Regions from separate parts of the Humibacter sp. genome, predicted to be linked through region 1. Evidence: predicted binding sites of a transcription regulator. Region 1 holds the regulator's gene; the other holds the start of a gene.
What was found. The regulator HspR, encoded in region 1, represses chaperone genes until heat shock. The targets are predictions, from matches to a motif close to AAGTTGAGTCNNNNNGACTCAACTT.
Positions count from the first base shown of each region.

Region 2: a site for HspR is predicted at 1,797-1,821, ahead of ACTHNC_RS14535 (ATP-dependent Clp protease ATP-binding subunit). Genes of this name have one in related genera too.

Region 1 covers NZ_JBQCIE010000110.1:6,330-10,534, forward strand. The annotation lists gene dnaK (molecular chaperone DnaK) at 1-663, shown strand, start outside; gene ACTHNC_RS14160 (nucleotide exchange factor GrpE) at 666-1,376, shown strand; gene ACTHNC_RS14165 (DnaJ C-terminal domain-containing protein) at 1,507-2,505, shown strand; gene ACTHNC_RS14170 (heat shock protein transcriptional repressor HspR) at 2,520-2,942, shown strand; gene ACTHNC_RS14175 (SGNH/GDSL hydrolase family protein) at 2,991-3,683, shown strand; gene ACTHNC_RS14180 (SGNH/GDSL hydrolase family protein) at 3,794-4,205, shown strand, end outside.
Region 2 covers NZ_JBQCIE010000111.1:54,411-58,615, reverse strand. The annotation lists gene ACTHNC_RS14535 (ATP-dependent Clp protease ATP-binding subunit) at 1-1,754, opposite strand, end outside; gene ACTHNC_RS14530 (DUF7144 family membrane protein) at 1,916-2,320, shown strand; gene ACTHNC_RS14525 (MerR family DNA-binding transcriptional regulator) at 2,594-3,022, shown strand; gene ACTHNC_RS14520 (thioredoxin family protein) at 3,019-3,339, shown strand; gene ACTHNC_RS14515 (VOC family protein) at 3,434-3,847, shown strand; gene ligD (non-homologous end-joining DNA ligase) at 3,912-4,205, shown strand, end outside.

The DNA.
Region 1 (4,205 bases):
TTCACGACCGCGGATGACAACCAGCCGTCGGTCGCGATCCAGGTGTTCCAGGGCGAGCGCGAGTTCACCCGCGACAACAAGCCGCTCGGCACGTTCGAGCTGACCGGCATCGCACCGGCGCCGCGGGGCATCCCGCAGGTCGAGGTCACCTTCGACATCGACGCGAACGGCATCGTGCACGTGTCCGCGAAGGACAAGGGCACCGGCAAGGAGCAGTCGATGACGATCACCGGTGGCTCCTCACTGCCGAAGGACGACATCGAGCGCATGGTGCGTGAGGCCGAGGAGCACGCCGCCGAGGACAAGAAGCGTCGCGAGTCCGCCGAGGTGCGCAACAGCGCCGAGCAGATGGTCTACTCGATCGAGAAGCTCATCAAGGACAACGACGACAAGCTGCCGGCGGACGTGAAGACCGACGTGCAGGGCGACGTGGATGCCCTCAAGTCCGCTCTCGCAGGTGACGACGACGACGCGGTGAAGGCCGCGCACGACAAGCTCACGGCCAGCCAGCAGAAGCTGGGCGAGGCGATCTACCAGGCGGCGCAGTCCGCGGGTGAGCAGGGCGACCCGAACGTGGCCGACCCGGGCAACGGCGAGGTTCCGAACCCCGACGAGGACGTGGTCGACGCCGAGGTCGTCGACGACGAGGACGAGAAGAAGTAGCCATGGCGAAGAACGACGAATCGAACGAGCACGAGGAGCCGGTCGTCCGCGACAAGCGACGCATCGACCCCGAGACGGGCGAGGTTCGTCGGCCGGACGGCGAGGGGGCGGGGCCCACGGGTTCCGCTCCCGACCCTTCGACGGGCTCAGGACAACGCCCTTCGACGGGTTCCGCTCCCGACCTCGAGCACGAGCAGGTGATCGACACCGGTGAGGGCTACGAGGGTCCGGATGTCGAGACATCCCTCTCCGACGCCGACCTGGACTTCCTTTCCGGGCAGTCCGGTGCCGAGGAACTCGCCGCAGAGCGGCTCGCCGACCTTCAGCGAGTGACCGCGGAGTACGCGAACTACCGCAAGCGCACCGAGGCGAATCGCGAGGTCGAGCGGGAGCGTGCCGTCGCCGACACGGCGAAGGCGATCCTGCCCGTGCTCGACGACCTGGACCGTGCCGAGAAGCACGGCGACCTCGAGGGCGACACCGCGTTCGCCACGATCGCCGGCAAGCTCCGGGCGGCGGCGACCGAGAAGCTCGGACTGCAGGCCTTCGGTGCTGCGGGAGAGCCGTTCGACCACAACGTGCACGAGGCGATCTTCCAGCAGCCGTCGGCCGACGTGACCGAGCCGACCATCCTCGACGTCGTCGAGGTCGGCTACACGCTCGGTTCGACACTCGTGCGTGCGGCCAAGGTGGTCGTCGCGGTCCCGCAGTAGCTTCCGCATTCCATTCAGGTCGCATTTTTCGTCGCTTTCGAGCCCAGATGGCGACTAAAACTGCGACCTGAACCGATGAGACGCAGCCGCTCACAACAGAACACGTAAGAACACAGAAAGGAGGTGCCGGGTGGCCAGTCAGGACTGGTTCGACAAGGACTTCTACAAGGTGCTCGGCGTCTCCAAAGACGTTTCGCAGTCCGAGCTGAAGAAGATCTACCGCAAGCTCGCGCGCCAGTACCACCCGGACTCCAACCCGGGCGACGCCAAGGCTGAGGCGAAGTTCAAGGAGATCAGCGAGGCGTACTCCGTGCTCTCCGACGACGAGCAGCGCAAGGAGTACGACCAGATCCGGGCCATGGGCTCCGGTGCCAGGTTCACGGCCCCGGGAGGCGGCGCGGGCGCCGGCGGATTCGAGGACGTCTTCGGCGGCATGTTCAACCAGGGCGGCCGCGGGCAGTCCTATACGTTCCAGCAGGGCGGTGCCGACTACGACGACCTGCTCGGCGGTCTTTTCGGCAGCGGACGCTTCGGTCAGTCGACCGGCGGCTTCCGTGGCTACGGCGGCCCGACTCGTGGACAGGATGTCTCGGCATCCACCACCATCGACTTCCAGACCGCTGTGACCGGTGAGACCGTGCACCTCACGGTGGACGGTGAGACCGTGAAGGTGCGCATCCCTGCCGGGGTGAGCGACAAGCAGCGCATCCGCGTGCCGGGCAAGGGGCGCCCGTCACCGGACGGCGGCGAGCGCGGTGACCTGTATCTCACGGTGACCGTGCGCCGGCATCCGGTGTTCGAGCGCGAGGGTCTGAACCTGCGCGTCACGGTGCCGGTGACGTTCGCGGAGGCGACGCTCGGCGCCACGATCGAGGTCCCGACGCTCGACGGCGCAACGGTGCGGCTCAAGGTGGCGCCCGGAACGCCGAGCGGCAGGGTGCTGCGCGTGAAGGGCAGGGGCGTCGTCTCGAAGAAGGCGACGGGCGACCTGCTCGCCGAGGTGCAGGTGGTCGTGCCATCGCATCTGAGCAAGCAGGGCGAGGATGCCCTCAAGGCGTTCGACGCGACACTGCCCGACGAGAATCCGCGCGAGGAGCTGCTCGCGAAGGCGCGAGCCGCGGCGCGATGAAGAGGTGAGCGGTGATGGTGGAACTGGATGAGACGACACCCGTCTTCGCGATCACCGCTGCCGCCGAGCTTGCCGGCATGCATCCGCAGACGTTGAGGCAGTATGACCGGCTCGGGCTGGTGAGTCCGCGGCGCACGGCCGGACGATCGCGCCGCTACTCGATGCGCGACGTCGTGCAGCTGCGGGAGGTCGCCAGGCTCGGTTCGGAGGGCGTGAGCCTGGAGGGCATTCGGCGCATCCTCGAGCTCGAGAACCAGGTGAACCGACTGGGCGCGCGGGTGCGCGAGCTGGAGAGCGCGCTCGCCGACGAGATGCTGAACCGCCCGGGTCGGCGGGTGTTCGCCGCCGGGTCGGAGGGCGAGGTCGTCTCGCTTCGCGCGGGAACCCGCGTGCGGCGCAGCAATCAGGTGGTCGTGTGGCGTCCGCTCGACCGGTGAGGTGTGCCCGTGCAGCGCGGCGAAACTTCGAGTCGTAGCGTCGGCGTCATGACACGGATGCCCGCTGGCGCCGCCGCTCTCGGTGTGAGCGCCGCCGCACTCGTGCTGGGCGGCGCGGCCCTCGTGATCGCAACCGTTCTCTCGGCGAACGTGCACAGGCATCCGATCGCCGCGGATCAGCCGGCGGATGCCACCACCGTCGTCGCCGTCGGCGACTCGATCATGGACGGCAACGGGCTCGATCCGGACCAGGCGTGGCCCAAGGTGATCGCCGGCTACAACGGCTGGCACATGGTCAATCTCGCGACCAACGGAGCGGGCTTCGTCACCCAGGGCAACAACGGCTCGATCTTCGCCGACCAGGTGAAGGAGGCGGTGCAGCTCGACCCGTCGATGGTGGTCATCTCGGGCAGCAGCAACGACCTGGGCGTCTCGGAGTCCGACGTGCAGCAGTCGATGATCAGCGCCATGGACATGCTGCGGCACGACCTTCCGCACACCACGATCGTCGCGGTGAGCCCGGTGTGGAACGAGAACGAGCCGCCGGCGCAACTGGATGAGATCAACGACGACATGGAGGCGGCGGTCAAGTCGGTGCACGGCGTGTACCTCGACATCGGCCGACCGCTGCTCGGCAAGCCCGGGTACATGCAGTCCGACGACGTGCATCCGACAGCCGATGGACAGCTCGTCATCGCCGCCGCCGTCGAGGAGCGGATGCGCGCGGCCCATCTCGTCTAAAGCGGGTTCCGCCGGTTGAGCTCGTCGAAACCAGCCGGACGAGCCGGTTCATAGGAACCTCATCGCCAGGTCTGGCCGACCGCAACAACTCGATTCGTAACCTGATCGTTATGAACCTGAAGCGGCTGATCCCGCCGGCGCTGGCCATGGCCTCTGTCGCCGTGGCAGTCGTCGGGTACCTCACGGTCGGCGCTCCGGCCGCCGCGGCGTCCGCGGGACGTTCGACGGCTGTCGCGATCGGGGACTCGATCATGGACGGCCACAACCTGCAGCCCGACCAGGCGTGGCCCGCGATCATCGCGCACGACGACGACTGGTCGCTCACCAACCTCGCCGCCGACGGAGACGGCTTCGTCACTGTCGGCAACGACGGGACCACGTTCCTGCAGCAGGTGCGCGAGACCATCTCGTTGCATCCTCAGGTCGTGGTGCTCTCCGCCAGCAGCAACGACCTGGGCGTGCCGGAGCCCGAGGTGAGGTCCGCCATGGTCGAGGCCGTCGACGAGTTGCACGCGGCGCTGC
Region 2 (4,205 bases), on a different contig from region 1:
ACTCCCGTCGGGCCCAGGAACAGGAAGCTGCCCACCGGGCGGTGCTCGTCACCCATGCCGGTGCGGCTGCGGCGCACGGACTTCGCGACGGCCGTCACCGCGTCGTCCTGTCCGACGACGCGCTCGTGCAGCTCGCTCTCCAGCTTGGCCAGACGCTCACGGTCGGCCTCGCCGATCCGAGCGACGGGGATGCCGGTCGCACGCGCGACCACCGCGGCGATCTCGGGCTCGTCGATGACGGCATCCGTCCCTACCCGTGCCCCAGCGGCTGAGGCCTCGGCCAGCCGGGCCTCGACACCGGCGATCTCGTCGCGCAGCCTCGACGCCTCCTCGTAGTGCTCCGCCGAGACGGCGGAGTTCTTCTCCGCCTCGAGGTCTGCGAGACGCTGCATCAGCTCGGATGCGTCGACCAGCTTGCCGAGGCGCAGCCGCAGCCGCGCGCCGGCCTGGTCGATCAGGTCGATCGCCTTGTCGGGCAGGTAGCGGTCGGAGACGTAACGGGCGCTCAGCTCGACGGCCGCGCGGATCGCGTCGTCGGTGTACTCGACACCGTGGTGCTCCTCGTACGCGCGGCGCAGTCCGGAGAGGATGGCGACGGAATCCTCGATGGATGGCTCCGCCACGGTCACGGGCTGGAAGCGGCGCTCCAGCGCAGGGTCCTTCTCGATCTGCCGGTACTCCTTGAGAGTCGTCGCTCCGACGAGGTGCAGCTCGCCCTTCGCAAGGCGCGGCTTCAGGATGTTGCCGGCATCCATTCCGCCGTCGCCGCCTGCGCCCGCACCCATCACGGTGTGCACCTCGTCGATGAACACGATCAGCTCGCTCTTGCGGTGGGCGATCTCGTCCATCAGCTTCGTCAGGCGCTCCTCGAAGTCCCCGCGGTAGCGCGTTCCGGCCAGCATGCCGGGCAGGTCGAGCGAGATCACTCGCTTGTCGCGCAGCTGCTCGGGAACGACGCCGTCGACGATCGCCTGGGCGAGGCCTTCGACGATCGCGGTCTTGCCGACGCCGGCCTCACCGACCAGCACGGGGTTGTTCTTGGTGCGCCGGGAGAGGATCTCCACGGTCTGCTCGATCTCGTCCACCCGGCCGATCACGGGGTCGAGCCTGCCCTCGCGGGCCTCGAGCGTGAGATCGGTGCCGAACCGGTCGAGCATGGGGGTCTCGGATGCCTGCCCCTCGGCATCCGTGTCGCCGTCCGTGCCTGCGCCTACCGTCGCGGCCTCGCGCATGGCACCTGCCAGCGCCTCCGGCGTCACGCCGGCGGACTGCAGCACCTGGCCGGCGGGGGAGTCCTGGGCGATCACGAGCGCGTAGAAGAGGTGCTCGGGGTCGATGTAGGTGGAGCCGGATGCGCGCGCCACCTGATAGGCGTGGAACAGTGTGCGCTGCGCGGATTGCGTCAGGGCCGGCGCGTCCGTCGTCGCGTCGCCGGTCTGCGGCAGCCGCTGGTCGGCGGCACGCACGATGCGCGCAGGGTCGACGCCGATGCGGCGCATCGCGTCGGCCGCCGGGTCCTCGTCGGCCATCACGCGAAGGATGTGCAGCGCGTCGAGCTCGTTGTGGCCGTGCTCGAGCGCGAACCGCCCGGCACGCTGCAGCACTTCCTGTGTTCGCCTGCTGAGGAAGCGGCTGATGTCGATCGAGCGGGCTGCACGGGCGCGTTCGCCCGCGAGGTAACGCGCGAGGAACTCGTCGAACGAGTTGCCATCGCCGTTCGCCTCGGCGCCGCCGGGAATGAAGTTCTCAGGCACTGAATCTCCTGTTTTCCGGGTTGTCTTCCGTTGATCCGCCCGAACTTGAGTCGGGTGTTATCAACTTCAACATCTATCACGCGGGGATATTCCCCGTGCAACTCGCCCCGATCTGGCATGCTTTCGTCTCGAATGTCCCGTCGAGCCACGAAGGAGCAGGAATGAGCGCGGCAGCCCGGCGTCCTCTAGGCGTGACCCTCATCGCCGTCCTCGCGTGGATCGAGGGTGCACTCAACATCGTCGCCGGCGTGCTGCTGTTGGTGTTCCAGCACGAGCCGTCGGTGCGAACCGCATGGTCGAGCAGCACATCGCTGATCACGTCGGCGATCCTCTCGATCCTGTTCGGCGTCGTTGTCGTGCTCATCGCAGGGGGACTGCTGCGCGGATCGAGCGGCGCCCGCATCGTCGTCACGATCGTTCAGCTGTTGGCCATCGCGGCGGATGCCTTCACCGCCTGGGCATTCCCCGATCAGTTCGCGTGGGCCGCGATCAGCGCCTTGATCTCGTTGATCATCATCATCCTGCTCTGGACGGGACGAGCCTCGGACTTCTTCCGCTCGCACTGATGACTGAGGCGAGAGCAGAGCACGCTTGCGTGCTCTGCCGAGCCGATGGAGTCAGTCGAGTGCGTAGCGCGACTACTGATGACTGAGGCGAGAGCAGAGCACGCTTGCGTGCTCTGCCGAGCCGATGGAGTCAGTCGAGCGCGTAGCGCGACAACTGAAGACCGGCCAGGGCATCCGACCGCCCGCGCGCGAGATCCGCGCACCGCTTGACCTTGACCCACGGGGCAACGTTTAGCGTGAACGAGACGGTGGATCGGAGACGGGAGGGCAGCAATGAGGATCGGAGAGGTGGCACGCCGCGCAGGTGTCAGCGTGAAGACGGTTCGGCACTACGAGTCGCTCGGCCTCGTCGGCTCGTCGCGGCTGCCGAACGGCTATCGCGACTACGCCGAGGATGTGCCGCGCCTCGTCGCGGAGGCGCACGAACTGGGCCGCGTCGGGTTGAGTCTCGACCAGACCCGACCGTTCCTGGACTGCCTGGCCGGCGGCAACGCCAACGCCGACGACTGCCTGGCCACCCGTCCCGCCTACAGCGCGGCCATCGCAGACCTGACGAGAAGGATCGACGAGCTCGATCGAAGGCGGTCGGCGCTGCAGGCACTGCTCTCTGCTGCGGAATCGAGGGCTGCCGAATCCAGGGCAGCGGAGTCCAGGGCCGCCGAATCGCGCGAGCCGGACCACGAACACGAAGGAGAATCATGATCATCGCCGACGAGCAGACGTTCGCGTCGACACTCGAGCATGTCGAGACACCGGTGCTCGTCTACTTCTGGGCTACCTGGTGCGGCCCGTGTCGGGTGCTGGGACCCCTGCTCGAGAGCATCGAATCCGACCACCCTGATGCGTTCACCATCGTCAAGGTGAACGCCGACGACAGCCCGAGCCTCGCGGCGAGGTACGGCGTCATGGCCGTGCCGAGTCTCAAGCTCCTCGTCGACGGCGCCGTCGTGCGCACCATCGTGGGCTCGAAGCCGCGCGCCGCTCTCGAGGCCGAGCTCGCTCCGGTTCTCGCCGTCTAAGCCCGTCTCTCCGCCGAGCCGCGATTTCAGGGATGACGGAGGCCGAGTCCGCGGGTAGCGTGTGCTCAAACGGCGTCAGAATCGAGGCAAAGCCATGTCCGTCGTCCTCAATCCCTACCTGAGCTTCCGCGACAACGCTCGCGAGGCCATGGAGTTCTATCAGTCCGTCTTCGGCGGCGATCTCACCGTCAGCACCTTCCGCGACTTCCAGATGGAGGAAGACGAGAGCGAGCTCGACAAGGTCATGCACTCGCAGCTCAACGCGCCCGGCGGCATCGTTCTCATGGGTGCGGACACCCCGAACCGCATGGAGTACACCCCGGGCGGCTCCATCACCGTGTCGCTGAGCGGCGACGACGAGGCGGGCCTGCGTGGCTACTGGGACGGCCTGTCGCAGGGAGCCACTATCGTCGAGCCACTGGAGAAGGCGCCATGGGGCGACTGGTTCGGCATGCTGGTCGACAGGTTCGGTGTGAACTGGATGGTGAATATCTCCGGCCAAGGCTGAGCTCACAGCGCGCCATCGGCGCCGGCCGGCCCGATACCTGCACACCACCGACGACGAGGAACGCATGGCTGACGAGACGATGCTCGAGGTACAGGGGCCTGAAGGCACGCGCTCGGTGCGCATCAGTCATCCCGACCGGGTGGTGTTTCCCGAGCCCGGGATCACCAAGCTGGATCTCGCCCGATACATCGATGCGGTCGCCGAGCCGTTTCTCAAGGCCAACGGCGACCGGCCGATCTCGCTGCAGCGCTTCCGCGAGACGATCGACGGCGAGCAGTTCTTCTCCAAGAATCCTCCTCGGGGAGCGCCCGCGTATATCCGCGACGTCATGGTCGTCTATCCGAGTGCGAGATCGCAT